DNA from 2 places in the Paenibacillus sp. FSL H8-0332 genome. Region 1 is predicted to be linked to the other one. Evidence: predicted binding sites of a transcription regulator. Region 1 holds the regulator's gene; the other holds the start of a gene.
What was found. Region 1 encodes Rex, which represses fermentation and respiration genes when NADH is low (regulators of the CRP and FNR family bind a similar motif). Its sites were predicted from a motif close to TTGTGAAATATTTCACAA; they were not measured.
Positions count from the first base shown of each region.

Region 1 (7,415 bases):
CAGACAGTGATGTACAGGATGCGCCGGAGCTCGATGAGATGATGATGGAGCTGGTGCCGCTGCTGGATGATGTGGTCCTCGTCGGACACAATGTTGCGTTTGATTTTCATTTTTTGCAGAATGCGCTGGACCGCTGCGGCTATCTGCCGTTTCAGGGGCGGATTCTGGATACGATCGATTTTCTCAAAATATGCTTTCCCTCGCTGAGCACCTATCAGTTAGGCGCGGTAAGCAGCCACTTCGGCATTACGCATGACCGTCCCCATCAGGCGGACAGCGATGCGCTTGCCACGGCTATTGTGCTGCTCAAATGTCTGGAAGAGCTGCACAGTCTGCCGCTGCTGACCATTCAGCGCCTGAATGAGCTGTTCGCGGACGAAGACAGTGATATGGCCTGGTATTTCGACGGTCTGCTGCGGGAGCGGGAGATGGAGACCTTCCAGCCGGAAGGTGAGCTGAGCTTCTACCGTCAGCTTGCGCTGGCGGTGGGGGATTGGGCAGAGCTGGCTACGCCCCGGGAGGAAGGAAGCGTCAATCCGCTGGAGAATATTACCTTTGAGGAATATATGGATGAGGTAACCAAGCGGCTGAAGGCTGCGCTTCCCCAGTATGAGAGCCGTGAAGCCCAGGAGCTGATGATCCATGAGGTCATTACAGCGCTTGAGCAGGATAAGCATCTGCTGATTGAAGCGGGAACAGGCACCGGCAAATCGCTGGGTTATCTGCTTCCGGCGATCTACCACAGTGTGAAGAGTGATCAGAAGGTGATGGTCAGCACCCATACCATTAACCTTCAGGACCAGCTGCGGGAGCGGGATATTCCGCTCTTAACCAGCGTTGTGCCGTTCCCGTTCAAGGCTTCCATCTTTAAGGGAAGAGGGCACTATTTGTGTCTGCGCAAATTCGAACATAGAATGAACAAAAAGGACTTTACGAGTCCAAGGGAAGAAGCAATTACCGCTGCGCAAATGCTTGTCTGGCTAACCCAGACGACAACCGGGGATGATGAGGAGCTTAACTTAAGCGGACGGGGCGGCGATTTCTGGGAGACTGTAGCCAGTGATACCGACTCCTGTCTGGGACGCGCCTGTCCCTGGTTCCGCAAATGCTATTACCACCGGGCCAAGCATGAAGCGGGGATCTCCGATGTGGTGGTCACCAATCACTCCAAGCTGTTCGCAGATGTCAAAGCCGGGCATCAGCTTCTTCCGGCCTACGAGCATCTTGTCATTGACGAAGCTCATCATCTGGAGGATATTGCCGGCAAGCATCTTGGCATGCAGATGAAATATTTCACATTCGCCCATACCTTAACCCGTCTCTACAAAGATAGCCGGAGCGGGCAGCTGCCTGCCCTCCGCCAGAGCCTGCAGTCTTCCGGCAGTGAGCAGGCTTCCGAATGGAGCGGCGTGATCGACAGGATCTATCCAGATCTGCTGACCGTGAAGGAATCCTGGGATGCGCTCAGCGACAGGCTCTTTAGCCTGCTGCCCGAGCGCAGTGACGCCGGGGCCGGTGAAGCAGGCCAGCTGGTAGCGCGCCTGCAGCCGGGCAAGAAGCCCAAGGATTGGGAGGAGCTGGCTGCCCTTGAGAATACACTGAACCTCAGTCTGAGCGATATCATCCGCAAGGGTGACAAGATGCTCAGTGAGATGCGTGACACGGACAGCCAGTCCTCCTCGGACAGTCTTGTGACGGATATAGGCGGCTTGTTCAAGGACCTGGCATCCATTAGAGAGCAGATTCGCTTCTTCATGAGCCTGAATGATGAGAATATTGTGTATTGGCTGGAGGGAAGCGGCAATTATAAGGGCAAGTCGCTGCAAATGTATGCCGTTCCCGTAGATGTCAGCACCCAGCTCAGGGAGCTGTTCTTCGACAAGAAGAAGAGCATTATCCTGACCTCGGCCACCTTATCGGTGGATAAATCCTTCCAGTTCATGATGGATAACCTGGGCCTTGGTGAGGCTGCGGAGCAAGGGCGTCTGATGACTGCGCTGCTTCCGTCGCCGTTCAAGTACCGTGAGCAGGCACTGCTGGTCATTCCCCGCGACTTCCCGAGCGTTAAGGGAAGTATAGGGGATGCCCGATTCGTGGACACGCTAGTCCACTCCCTTGCTGAGACGGCTGTAGCTACACGGGGACGGATGCTGGTGCTGTTCACCTCCTACAAAATGCTGCGCCAGGTCTACGATCCGCTGAAGGAGGCACTTGCCTCGCAGGATATCGCGGTGCTGGGACAAGGCGTGGAGGGCGGCAGCCGGAGCAAGCTGATCCGCCGCTTCCAGGACACCCCGGCCTCCGTCCTGCTTGGTACCAGCAGTTTCTGGGAAGGGGTTGATATTCCTGGAGAAGCATTGACCTGCCTGGCGATTGTCAGACTGCCGTTCCAGCCGCCGAATCACCCGCTGGCTGAGGCGAAGTCGGAGCTGCTTCAGGCACAGAAGAAGAACCCGTTCATGAAGCTGTCCGTGCCGCAGGCCGTTATCCGCTTCAAGCAGGGCTTCGGGCGGCTGGTCCGTACGGCGAAGGACCGGGGGATCGTGATTGTCTATGACACCAGAGTGATTGAATCCTATTACGGGAAGTACTTCCTGTACTCGCTCCCCGGTCCCAAGATGGAGCATATGCTCACCGAGCAGATGGTTCCGAGAATCGCCGAATGGCTGGAAGACGGTGGGGTTTCCTAATTCATCCGCTATTGCTATTATTAATAAGTCATGATTAACCTGATGATCCGTTCCCGCCTCCTCTGCCACTCCGGCAGGCGGCGGGGTACGGTTGCTATAATTGTACGGGTCTAACAAAACTTTTAAGGAGGAGAATACATGAAATCGGATAAAATATCGGAGGCCGTCGTTCGCAGACTTCCAGTGTACCTGCGGTTCCTGAACGATCTCCAAAAACGTGAAATCTCCACAGTCTCTTCTCAGGAGCTTGGCCAAAAGCTAGATCTGAACCCCGCCCAGATCCGCAAGGATCTGGCTTATTTCGGTGATTTCGGCAGAAAAGGCATCGGCTACGATGTGTCCTATCTGATTGAGAAGATTCGTCACATCCTGAAGCTTGACCAGCAAATTAATGTTGCACTGGTTGGAGCCGGTAATCTCGGTCATGCCTTGTCTAACTACAACGCTTACTTGAAGGATACGATGAAGATCACTGCCATCTTCGATGCCTATCCGCCGAAGGTGGGCCAGCAGATCAACTCGCTGGTTGTGCAGCCGATGGAGGAGCTAAGCAGTACAATCCGCTCGCAGGGAATCCGGATCGGGATCATTACTGTGCCCGACAGCGAAGCCCAGAATGTAGCCGATATTCTTGTGGATTCCGGCATTGAGGCGATTCTGAACTTCGCACCGGTTATTCTCAAGACGCCTGCCAATATCCGGATTCACGCCGCTGATTTCACTACAGATCTGCAGAGCCTGGCCTATTATTTGCATGATGGAAAGGATGCGGCTGAAGATGAGCAGTAAGATCACGATAATCAAGAATGGGCACTTTCTGGTTCCCGGCAGCGATAAGCCAGTGCTGAGCGGGTATATGACCCTGGATGATGACCTGATTACTTACATAGGTGAAGCTGAGCCGGCAGTGGAGGATGGCGCTCAGGTCGTAGACGGCAGCCGTCTGCTGTTCATGCCGGGTCTGGTCAATACCCATGGACATACTGCCATGTCACTGCTGCGCGGATACGGCGACGATATGGTGCTTCAGACTTGGCTGCAAGAGAAGATGTGGCCGATGGAAGAGAAATTCACTGGTGATGATGTATATTGGGGAACTTCTTTGTCCGTGCTGGAAATGCTGAAGGGCGGCACAACAACCTTCCTCGATATGTATGATCATATGGACCGGGTAGCGGAAGTGACCGAGCAGTCCGGTATTCGTGCTGTGCTGATGCGCGGCGTAATTGGGCTGTGCCCGGAAGATGTACAGCAATCCAAGCTCGCTGAGGCGATTGCTTTTGCCCGTAACTGGCATGGCAAGGCTGACGGCAGAATTACGACCATGCTCTCGCCGCACGCCCCGTACACCTGTCCTCCAGAGTTTTTCATGAAGTTTGTGCAGGCTGCCCATGATCTGGATCTGCCGATGCATACCCATATGTCCGAGACGCGCCATGAAGTGGAGCAGAACGTGGCCGACTACGGCCTTCGTCCGGTCGCACATCTGGAGAAGCTGGGGATGTTTACCCGTCCTTCGCTTATTGCCCACGGGGTTCATCTGAACGATGAGGAAATCGGGATTCTGGCCCGCCATAACGTTGGCGTGTCGCATAACCCCGGCAGTAACCTGAAGCTGGCCAGCGGTGTTGCCCGTGTTCCGGAGCTGCTGAGAGCCGGGGTTAAGGTCTCCCTGGGTACGGACAGCGCGGCAAGCAACAACAATCTGGATATGTTCGAAGAGATGAGGCTGGCTGCGCTGATCCACAAGGGCGTAAGCGGTGATCCAACAGCGGTACCGGCTCCTGAGGCGCTTCTGATGGCTACGGAGTACGGAGCGCAGTCTATTTTCCTAAGCGGTGTAGGCCGCCTTGCAGCAGGGATGAAGGCTGACTTCATCGCGCTTGATATTGACCAGCCGCATATGCTGCCGCATACCGATCTGCTCTCCCATGCTGTATATTCGGCCAGCGCCAAGGATGTGGAGCATGTATGGGTGAACGGCCAGCAGGTTGTGAAGCATGGACAATGCCTGACACTTGATGAAGAAGCCATCCGTCACAAAGCACAGGAGACGTTCGAGAGCCTGCTTAAACGGTAACTCAGGGGAACGGGAAAGGAAGCAGCGTGGTGAAGAAGAAGAGGAGAAAATGGATCTGGCTGGGGATTACCGTGGTGCTGCTCCTTCTGTTCGGACTAAGCCAGTTCTATGCCTACATTATGAAGGATCAGTGGAACGAGCGGAGTGAGGCCAAGGAGCTGGCCCAGGCGCGTGCCGGGCTAACAGAGGTTACCAAGGCCCAGAAATCCGTCTGGAATGAGAATGAGATCTACTGGGTGCTAACCGGCAAAAATGAAGCGGGTACCGAGCTGATGGTGTGGGTCCGTTATACCTTGGAGGGCAAGCCTGCCGGAGGCGACAACGGCCTGTATGCCGAAGAGCTGAGCAAAGGAACCTCAGAAGAGAAGATGCGCGGAATCATAACCGCCCAGCTGCCGGACATTACGATCGAACGGCTGCTGCCCGGTGTATATAACGGGGAATATGCCTGGCAGCTATTTTACAAAAAAGACGGGCGCTTCTATTATAACTTCTACCGTTTCAAGGATGGCAGCGCCATCGGTGAGGGGTACAGTCTGCCGAATCGTTAAGCTAAGCGCTCAGCGGCAGAATAAAAACGGGGGGACAGATTATCTGTTCCTCCGTTTTTTTATCCATCATGTTGAAAAGTTTGAGGTGCATCAATTGATATACGGAGTGTATACCTCGTCTGCTAGCGCTAACCTACATATATGTTCAATCAAGGAGGATGATGAAATTGGAGATATTAGCATATTTGGATCAGGCGGTGGATTTGTTCAAGGAGGAGCTGGGGGATAATCTGTCGGGGGTTTACCTGCATGGCTCGCTGGCCATGGGCTGTTTTCAAGCGGATTCAAGCGATATTGATCTGCTGATCGTCATACAGGACAAGCTGTCCGCAGAGGCCAGTCAGAGACTTGCCGGGCTTATCGTAGCCTATCATGACAGTCTGCCGAATAAGCGCGGAATCGAACTGTCTATCGTCCTGAAGACATATCTGCGCAATTTTGTGTATCCTACGCCGTTTGAATTTCACTTTTCGGAAGCTCATTTAGAGCGGTATAGAACCGATGAGAATTATCTGTGCGGCGGTTTTGAGGATGCTGATCTTGCGGCGCATTTTGCAGTGGTCTACCATCGTGGGTTTATCTTGTACGGGGAGCCGATCCGCGAGGCCTTTGCGCCGGTAGACCGCAGGTACTATCTGGATTCCATTGTCCGGGATGTCGAAGATGCGCCGCAGAATATTAATAAATCTCCGGTCTATTACACACTGAATCTATGCAGAGTGCTCTACTATTTGCAGGAGGATTATATCTCTTCCAAGAAGGAAGGCGGAGAGTGGGGACTGCAGCATTTGCCGGAACGCTTTCACGGGCTGCTCAGAAGATGCCTGGAAGAGTATAGAGGAGCGGTTAGCGACCAAGGCTATGACCTGGAGCTTTTAACTGATTTCGCGGAATATATGACTGGTGAAATTAAGCGTTAGCCGGATGTAGTGTACGCCGGAATATGAATGTAGCAGCGGCATTTCAGGATCTGAATCTGAGCTGCCGTTTTTTCAAGGTTCATGAAACATCCAGAAATTAGTATCAAAAATTTTAAATATATTCACAACTTTATGTAAAATCGTATATACACCTATGATATACTACTACTTGTATCAAGACATGCTTAAGAGCATGTCAGTCTCGGATGGGCGCTAGACACGCTGGCTGGTCTTTATTATAGAGTTAAGCTTGGTCATTATTGAGAGGAGGACGTTTCTTGAAACTTCGTCTTATGCCTGTGCTGCTAACGTCTCTGCTGTCTGCTGCATTATTGTTTGGTGGCTGGTATTCTTACCGTCAATTCGCGGTGCGGGAGCCGCTGCAGAAGCTGGTATCTTCCTACCAGGGAGTGAAGGATTCCCATATTACTATTAAACGCAATGAAGTCACTTTGAAACTGGATTTGCAGCCGGGCACGAAATTACGTGAGCTGGTGCAGTATGTATCGCGAGAAGGCAGCACCGCCATTGATGGCCGGACCTTGAAGCTGGATGTGGAGCAGAAACCAAGCGAGCTGCTGGACGAGTACTGGGATAAAGCTATGTTCTCTGTAGCAGAAGCAATGGAGAGCCGGAAGTATACATTGATCCCAGCGAAGCTGGACGGACTGAAGGAGCAGGACAGTAAGTACAGCGGAGTTACAGCTACCACAGAGATTGACGACAACAATGTGTATGTAAGCCTGAGCAACGGCACAGAGAGCAAATTTATCATTCTGCCGCGTGCAGCAGCGAAGATGGGAGTGTGGAACAATGCCTAAGTACTGGAAAGAGGTTGTAGCCGGTTTCATTCCGGTCATGCTGATTTTTATGGCTTTTGTCGGGATTAATATCTTCCCTGTAATCATAGCGCTAGGCATGGTTGCCGCACTCCTGTTCATAGCCCATGCCCGCGGCGGTCTGGCCGTCAATGCAGGTGCGGACAAGAAGCGTAAGAAGAACGGCCCCTCCAAGCTAACTTTTGAAGAGATCGGCGGACAGGACAATGCTAAACAGGAGCTGCGTGAAGCGCTGGACTTCCTGATCCGGCATGAAGAGATCAGCAAGTTCGGGATTCGTCCGCTCAAAGGAATTCTGTTAACCGGCCCTCCGGGAACCGGGAAGACGCTGATGG
Region 1 covers NZ_CP150145.1:4,395,263-4,402,677, reverse strand. Annotated here, with positions in the region: gene dinG (ATP-dependent DNA helicase DinG) at 1-2,690, shown strand, start outside; gene NST43_RS18990 (redox-sensing transcriptional repressor Rex) at 2,829-3,479, shown strand; gene NST43_RS18985 (amidohydrolase) at 3,469-4,770, shown strand; gene NST43_RS18980 (DUF5590 domain-containing protein) at 4,800-5,321, shown strand; gene NST43_RS18975 (aminoglycoside adenylyltransferase domain-containing protein) at 5,489-6,241, shown strand; gene NST43_RS18970 (hypothetical protein) at 6,520-7,062, shown strand; gene NST43_RS18965 (AAA family ATPase) at 7,055-7,415, shown strand, end outside.

Region 2 (7,415 bases), 3.0 Mb from region 1:
TATGATGACGCGCAATCGGCAATCGAGGCTAAGACACCGGGGAAAGAGCCGGTTTCAGACTTTACGCTGATCGCGAACGGTCCATTCGGTGACTCTTTGCAGATCCAAGAGCCTGCGAAGGGAACAGAGGTATATGGAGCAGACTTCCCGCTCCCGGTAACCGGACAAGCTGCACTGGACTCGGTAGTTACGGCTGCTGTCTATAATGTGGACGCCCATCCCGACGCCTATCTGTTTGACCTTGAGGTGGGAATTACCGTCACCGATAATGTTTACAAATGGGATACCAAGCTGCCGGGTCCACTGGCACCGGGCTCCTACCATGTGGCGGTGACTTCGACCAAGACATTCGGCGATGAAGTGAGAACAGAAACGAAGCTGGTGCCGTTCACTGTACCACAGCTGGAATTGACTCATGTGGCGGTAAACGAAGGTCAGCCGGATCACGCGGTATTGACGTTCAACCAGCCTGTAGATTCCATGTTGACGGCTGCTGATCTCACGGGACTTACCGTCGATGGACGTAAGGTTATTGCTGTGAAGTCTGTACAGGGCGATAAAGTAGAAGTCGTTCTGGAAGATGCCCTTGGTCCAAATGATCCATTGGTCGTAGGGTACGATCCTGCTGCCGGTAATGTTACGGCTGAGGGCAACGTCCTGAACGAATTGAAGCCGATCCAAGCCGGCGAGCAGTCAGGCATTACGAAGGATAACAATGTAATTCCGCTTCAGCTGATCGCCGCCTATCCCGAAGCGGGCAAGCTTAAGCTGGTGTTCAACAAGCCGATCAACGATCTGACCGATCTGGCCGGATTCACTTACGGCGGAGTGCCGCTTCAGGAGCCTTTTGAGATCAATGGCAATGAATTGATTGTTCCGATTCCTGCTGATCATAAGGGCGGTCTGCTCAGCTACGATCCAGCGCTTGGCAACGTAACGGAGAATGGCAACAAGAATAACCCGCTTACGGGTCTGCAGCCGGGAATTGATCTTGGCGGGGATTCCAAGTATATCTCAGACGCAGGCAAGCTGCCTGAGGACGGTCTGGGATTAAGTGTTGGGGGTAAGCCGGTACCCTTAAGTCCAGCCTTCCAGCCGGATGTACCAAGCGGCTATCAGGCGACCGTGCCTAATGAGACGGGTACTATTGCGCTGAATCTTGCTCCGGCAGGAGACAACGATACGCTGCGCAAGGTTAGCTTGAATGGTGTAGAGGTTCCTGACGGAGACTGGAGCAAGCTGCCGCTTCAGGAAGGGCTGAACATCATCCAGGTAGATATTGTGGATGCGAAGCGTCCAGGCGTTAAGCTGGGGCAATACCAGATTCAGGTCATCCGCGCAAGCGGGAAGCTCGTATCGCTTGATCCTTCGAGCGGCACACTGCAGCCTGAGTTCAAGCCTGAAACTGCTAGCTATGATGTATCCGTAGCGAACAGTGTATATGAAATGTCATTCAAGCCGGTTACACTTGATCCGGGTGCGGTGGTAACACTCAGCATTGCCGGTGAAGCTCCGGTAGAGGTGACGAACGGAGACTGGAGCAAAGCGCTCCCTCTAAAAGTAGGCAAGAACGAAGTTCTGGTTACCGTCAAGGATTCTGCTGGTAAAACGAACACTTATACGATAATCGTTACCAGACAAGAGCCTGTTTCGAGTGGCGGCGGAGGCTCCGCACCTGCTCCTGCTCCAGATACCACCAAAACCGAAGTCATTGAGGTAGATGTGGCTATCGGCGGAGCCAATGTGGCTGGCATCACGAAAGTGCCGGTCCAGCGGACGACTCACAGCAACGGAACGATAACGGATCTGGTCCGCTTCACCAAGGATAAGGCCGAAGAAGCCGTGAAGAAAGCGCAAGAGACGGGACAAAGCATCGCCCGTGTGGTCATTCCGGATCCGGCAGACAATGTCAGCGAAGTGAATGTCCAGATTCCGGCAGAGACTGCCAAATTGCTGAAAGAGAATGGCATTGTGCTTGAGATCTACACAGAGAACGCAATCATCCGTATCCCGAACGCTTCTCTGGAAGGAATCGGGCAGGATTTCTATTTCCGGCTAGTACCGGTAAGGAATGCAGCAGAGCGCAATGAGATTGAGAAGAGAGCCACACTTGAGGCTGTAGTCCGTGAAGTGGCGAAGGACAATCGGATTGAAGTGGTCGCAAGACCGATGACCATCGAGACGAACCTGTCCAGCCGGGCGGTAACTCTGATTCTGCCGCTCAAAGATGTGAAGCTGCCTGCGAACGAAGCGGCACGTAATGCATTCCTCGCACAGCTCGGTATTTTCATTGAACATACCGACGGCACGAAAGAGGTTGTCAAAGGCAAAGCGGTTACCTATAAAGAGGGACTGCTTGGACTGGAATTCTCGGTAAGCAAATTCAGTACCTTTACGATTATCAACTTCAATAATCAGTCGCCTGCTACACATGTATCCTATATCGTTGGCTTCCCGGATGGTCAATTCAAGCCGGACGATCGGGTAACGCGCTCGCAGATGGCACTCATGATTGCCCGGAATCTAGGCTATGATGCTAGTGCGGCTGTAGGCACTCCTCCCTTCCCGGATGTGGCTGTCCGCCATTATGCGGCAGCAGCCATTGCCTTCGTGAATGCACAGGGCGTGATGAAGGGTGATCCGGCCGGGAAATTCCGGGGCAATGCACCGATTACGAGAGCAGAGATGGCCGCTGCTGCTGCCAACTACCTGAAGCTTGCCTTACCGGTAGACGGAAAATCGAGCTTCAGCGATACAACTGGACATTGGGCTCAGGCGGTAATTGAAGCCAACGTGTCGGCAGGCCTGCTCAAGGGCTACCCGGACGGCAGCTTCAAGCCGAATGCTTATCTGACCCGTGCGGAAGCAGTAGTCATTGTTAATCAGATGTTTGACCGCGGCCCGCTCCATGGAGCAGATGCGGTGAAATTCCCGGATGTCTCCAAGAATCATTGGGCCTACCTGGATATCCAGGAGGCTATCATCGACCATCAGTACCGGATCGACAGTGAACAGAAGGAACAACGGGTTACAGAATAAATGAATAGGGGTTGGAGGAGAGATCATTTCTCCTCCAGCCCCTAAATCATTAAATTTGAAGTATAATGGTTATACAACCGTACCGATTTCCAGTTGCGAAGGAGATCCGAATGAAAGCAATCCTGATTGACGATGAAGAATTGGCACTAAAGGCTTTGGAACGCCAATTGCATGCGCTTGGTGATTTTGAGATTATCGGCAAATATACCGATCCGCTGCAAGGGCAGCAAAAGGTGGAGGAGACCGAGACCGATATTGTGTTTCTCGATATTCATTTACCGGAGCTGAGCGGGATTGAGCTGGCGGAAAGGCTGCTGGAACGGAGACCCGATCTGCAGGTTGTATTCGTAACGGCATATGATAAGTATGCGATCAAGGCTTTTGAGCTGAATGCCCTGGATTATTTGCTTAAGCCGATTCATATGGACCGTCTGAAGCTTACAGTTCGGAGATTGAATGCTCAGCAGAAGCCTGGCCTGGCAGCCCGGGCAGCATCAGCGCAGACAAGCTGGAGAATGCTGATGTTCGATGCCTTCCGGATCTACGAAGGGAGTCAGGAGCTTCCGTCACTGCAATGGAGAACGGCGAAGGCGCAGGAAATCTTCTTTTATCTGCTGCATCATCGCGGCAAAGTGGTCAGTAAAGCCACTCTGATTGAATTGCTGTGGGCTGATTTTGATCCGAACAGGGCCTATCCGCAGTTATATACCGCTGTGTATCATATCCGCAAAATGCTGGAGCCCTTCAGCAGAGAACGGATTCTTCTGCAAAATACGGCGGACGGCTATCTGCTCAAGCTGGATGGAATCTGCCTGGACATTGATGAGTTTGACCGCTTTATCCAAGCGGGGTTAGAGCTCTCGAACGACACACTGCCCGAATATGAACGAATCCTGAAGCTGTTCAAGAGTGAATACCTGGAGGGTTACGATTATGTGTGGGCGGAGCTTGAACGGCAGAGATTCCAGCTGCAGTGGATTCGGCTGAAGTTGAATCTGGTCCGCTGGTATATGGGGAATGCAGAATATGAACAGGCCTTCAAGCACATTGAACAGGTCTGCACCCGCTATCCGTTAGAGGAGCAAGCGCAATTATTATACATGCAAATATCGGATAGAATGGGTTTTCATTTTCTGGTGCAAAGACAGTATGTATTACTGGAAACGGTTATGGAAGCTGAGGTTGCGGAGAAACCGAGCCGGGAGATTGTCAAATGGTACAGGGATTGGGACAACAAGCGTCAAAAAGGGTGAATCCGTGGATTCATCCTTTTTGCCCTATCTAAATTATGATATATTTAATCTTGAATGAACTGGTTCTGCAAAGACCCGACGAAGGAGCACCCCATGACCCAATTTGTCTACAAGCAGATTATTGCTGACCTCAAAACGAAGATCTTTGCCGGGCAGTACGCCGATATGAAGCTGCCGGATGAACGCAGTCTCAGCGAGGCGTATCAGGTTAGCCGCAGTACCATTAAGCGTGCGCTGATGAAGATGGAGAGCTCGGGTATTATTTTCAAGAAACGCGGCTCTGGCACCTTCATCAATCCGTTGTACATAAAGAACGATTCGATCTTCAATTACGAAGGCTCTAATCTTGGGGTGTCGGATAACTTCCAGATGCACGGCAAGAAGCCGGAGATCAAGGTGCTGAACTTCGAGGTCATCCGGCCCACGGAGGAGCTTCAGCGGGATTTGTTCCTGATGCCCCATGATTTCGTGTATAAGATCGTGCGGCTGCGCCTGTTTGAAGGTGCGCCCTTCATGATTGAGACGGGATATATTCCGATCAAAATTGTGCAAAATCTCGACCAGACGATTATCGAAGGGTCGATTTTTCATTATCTGGAGGAGTCGCGCAATCTGGCGGTAACCAAATCCTTTTTGTCTATTTTTGCCGAGCCTTCGCTGCCTGAAGATCAGGAGCTGCTGCATCTTCGGGAGAATGAACCCGTGGGGATTATGGAGGGGATCTTCTTTCTGGATAACGGTACGCCGTTTGAATTCTCACATATGCGCTTCCATTACGAGTATCTGAAGTTTAACACGTTCGTATCTGTGCATTAACGGACATAACTGAGGTATAGCAGGCCGGGAGGAGTCCCGGTCTTTTTTGGCAATTTTTCAGATAACATATTAATCCAAAATTATAAAATTAAACATCTTTTTGTGCGTGATTTGCAGCGAATTTCATACTATGTTCAAAATTTCACAATATTGGACCGTATTAATTTCTAAAAAGATTGAATTTCTGAAATGCCGATGTATGATGTAACTGTAGAAGTGATACATTCAATTTACAAAGAAAAAGATTAGGGAGTGGAAGACATGGGATTAACAATCGAACAGGTGGATTATTCCTCGAAAACGTATCTGGCAAAGCTTGACGCTTACTGGCGTGCAACGAACTACATCTCCGTAGGCCAGCTTTATTTGAAGGATAACCCGTTGTTAAGAGAACCGTTGAAGGATGCAGATGTAAAAGTAAAGCCGATCGGACACTGGGGCACAATCCCGGGGCAGAACTTTATCTATGCGCACCTGAACCGTGTAATCACTAAATATGATCTCAACATGTTCTATATTGAAGGCCCGGGCCATGGCGGTCAGGTGATGGTGTCGAACTCTTATCTGGACGGAAGCTACACCGAAATCTACCCGCAGATCACTCAAGACATCCCGGGTCTGAAAAAGCTGTTCAAGCAGTTCTCCTTCCCTGGCGGTGTTGCCTCCCATGCTGCTCCTGAAACGCCTGGATCCATTCACGAAGGCGGCGAGCTGGGTTATTCCCTGTCGCACAGCGTGGGTTCGATTCTCGATAACCCTGACCTGATCTCCGCTGTTGTTGTAGGTGACGGTGAAGCAGAGACTGGCCCGCTGGCCGCTTCCTGGCTGTCCAACCGGTTCATTAACCCGATCACAGACGGTGCTGTATTGCCGATTCTGCACTTGAACGGCTTCAAGATCAGTAACCCGACGATTCTGTCACGGATGAGCAGAGAAGAATTAACCGCCTATTTTGCCGGAAATGGCTGGGAAGCGTTCTTCGTGGAAGGCGAGAATCCGGATCTGATGCACCCCGAAATGGCTAAGGTGCTAGATACCATTGTAGAGAGAATTGCCGCCATTCAGAAGAATGCCCGTGAAAATAACGACACTACACGCCCTGTGTGGCCGATGCTGGTCTTCCGTACACCTAAAGGCTGGACCGGTCCAAAAGCATGGGACGGCGTGCCGAATGAAGGCTCCTTCCGTGCCCACCAGGTGCCGATTCCGGTTGATCAGAAGAACATGAAGCATGCTCCGGCATTGCTGGAATGGCTGAACAGCTACAGACCTGAAGAATTGTTCGATGAGAACGGCCGCCTGAACGCAGATCTGGCTGAGCTGCTGCCAACCGGCGACAGACGTATGGGGATGAACCCTGTAACGAATGCCGGCAAGCTGATCAAAGACCTGCACAAGCCGAATTTCCGCAACTACACCCTGGATAATTCCGTTCCGGGTCAAGTGATTGCGCAGGATATGGCCGTGCTGGGGAAATACCTGAAAGAGGTTGTAACCCTCAACGAAGAGAACCGCAACTTCCGGATTTTTGGACCGGATGAGACCATGTCCAACCGTCTGGGACCCGTATTTGAAGTGACTAAACGCCAATGGATGGATGCCATTCAGGAACCGCAGGATGAATTCCTCGCTCCATACGGCCGTGTCATTGACTCCCAGCTGTCTGAGCATCAGGCAGAAGGAATTCTGGAAGGTTATGTCCTGACTGGACGCCATGGATTCTTCGCCAGCTATGAAGCCTTCCTGCGCGTGGTCGATTCGATGATCACTCAGCACTTCAAGTGGCTGCGTAAGGCTACAGATCAGACCTGGAGAGAGGACATTCCTTCCCTGAACGTGATCGCCACATCGACCGTGTTCCAGCAGGACCATAACGGTTATACCCACCAAGATCCGGGTCTGCTCGGACATCTGGCTGACAAGAAGCCTGAATTCATCCGTGAGTATCTGCCATCTGATGCGAACAGCTTGCTGGCCGTATTCGATACGATCCTGAATGACCGTCAGAAGATCAACCTGGTCGTATCCTCCAAGCATCCGCGTCCGCAGTGGTTCTCGGCTGATGAAGCTCAGGAGCTGGTAACTAAAGGCCTCAAGATCATTGACTGGGCCAGCACCGACAAAGGCGGAGAGCCGGATCTCGTTATCGCTTCTTCGGGTACAGAACCCACTATGGAAGCCTTGGCTGCCATCTCGATCCTGCATGAGAAGCTGCCTGAGCTGAAGATCCGCTACATCAACGTGGTCGATCTGCTGAAGCTGAGAAGCCAGAAGCTTGATCCGCGCGGCTTGTCTGACGAGGAGTTT
Region 2 covers NZ_CP150145.1:7,410,126-7,417,540, forward strand. Annotated here, with positions in the region: gene NST43_RS32525 (S-layer homology domain-containing protein) at 1-3,039, shown strand, start outside; gene NST43_RS32530 (response regulator) at 3,150-4,292, shown strand; gene NST43_RS32535 (GntR family transcriptional regulator) at 4,386-5,108, shown strand; gene NST43_RS32540 (phosphoketolase family protein) at 5,370-7,415, shown strand, end outside.
Region 2: the regulator Rex is predicted to act here: its motif matches at 5,239-5,256, upstream of NST43_RS32540 (phosphoketolase family protein).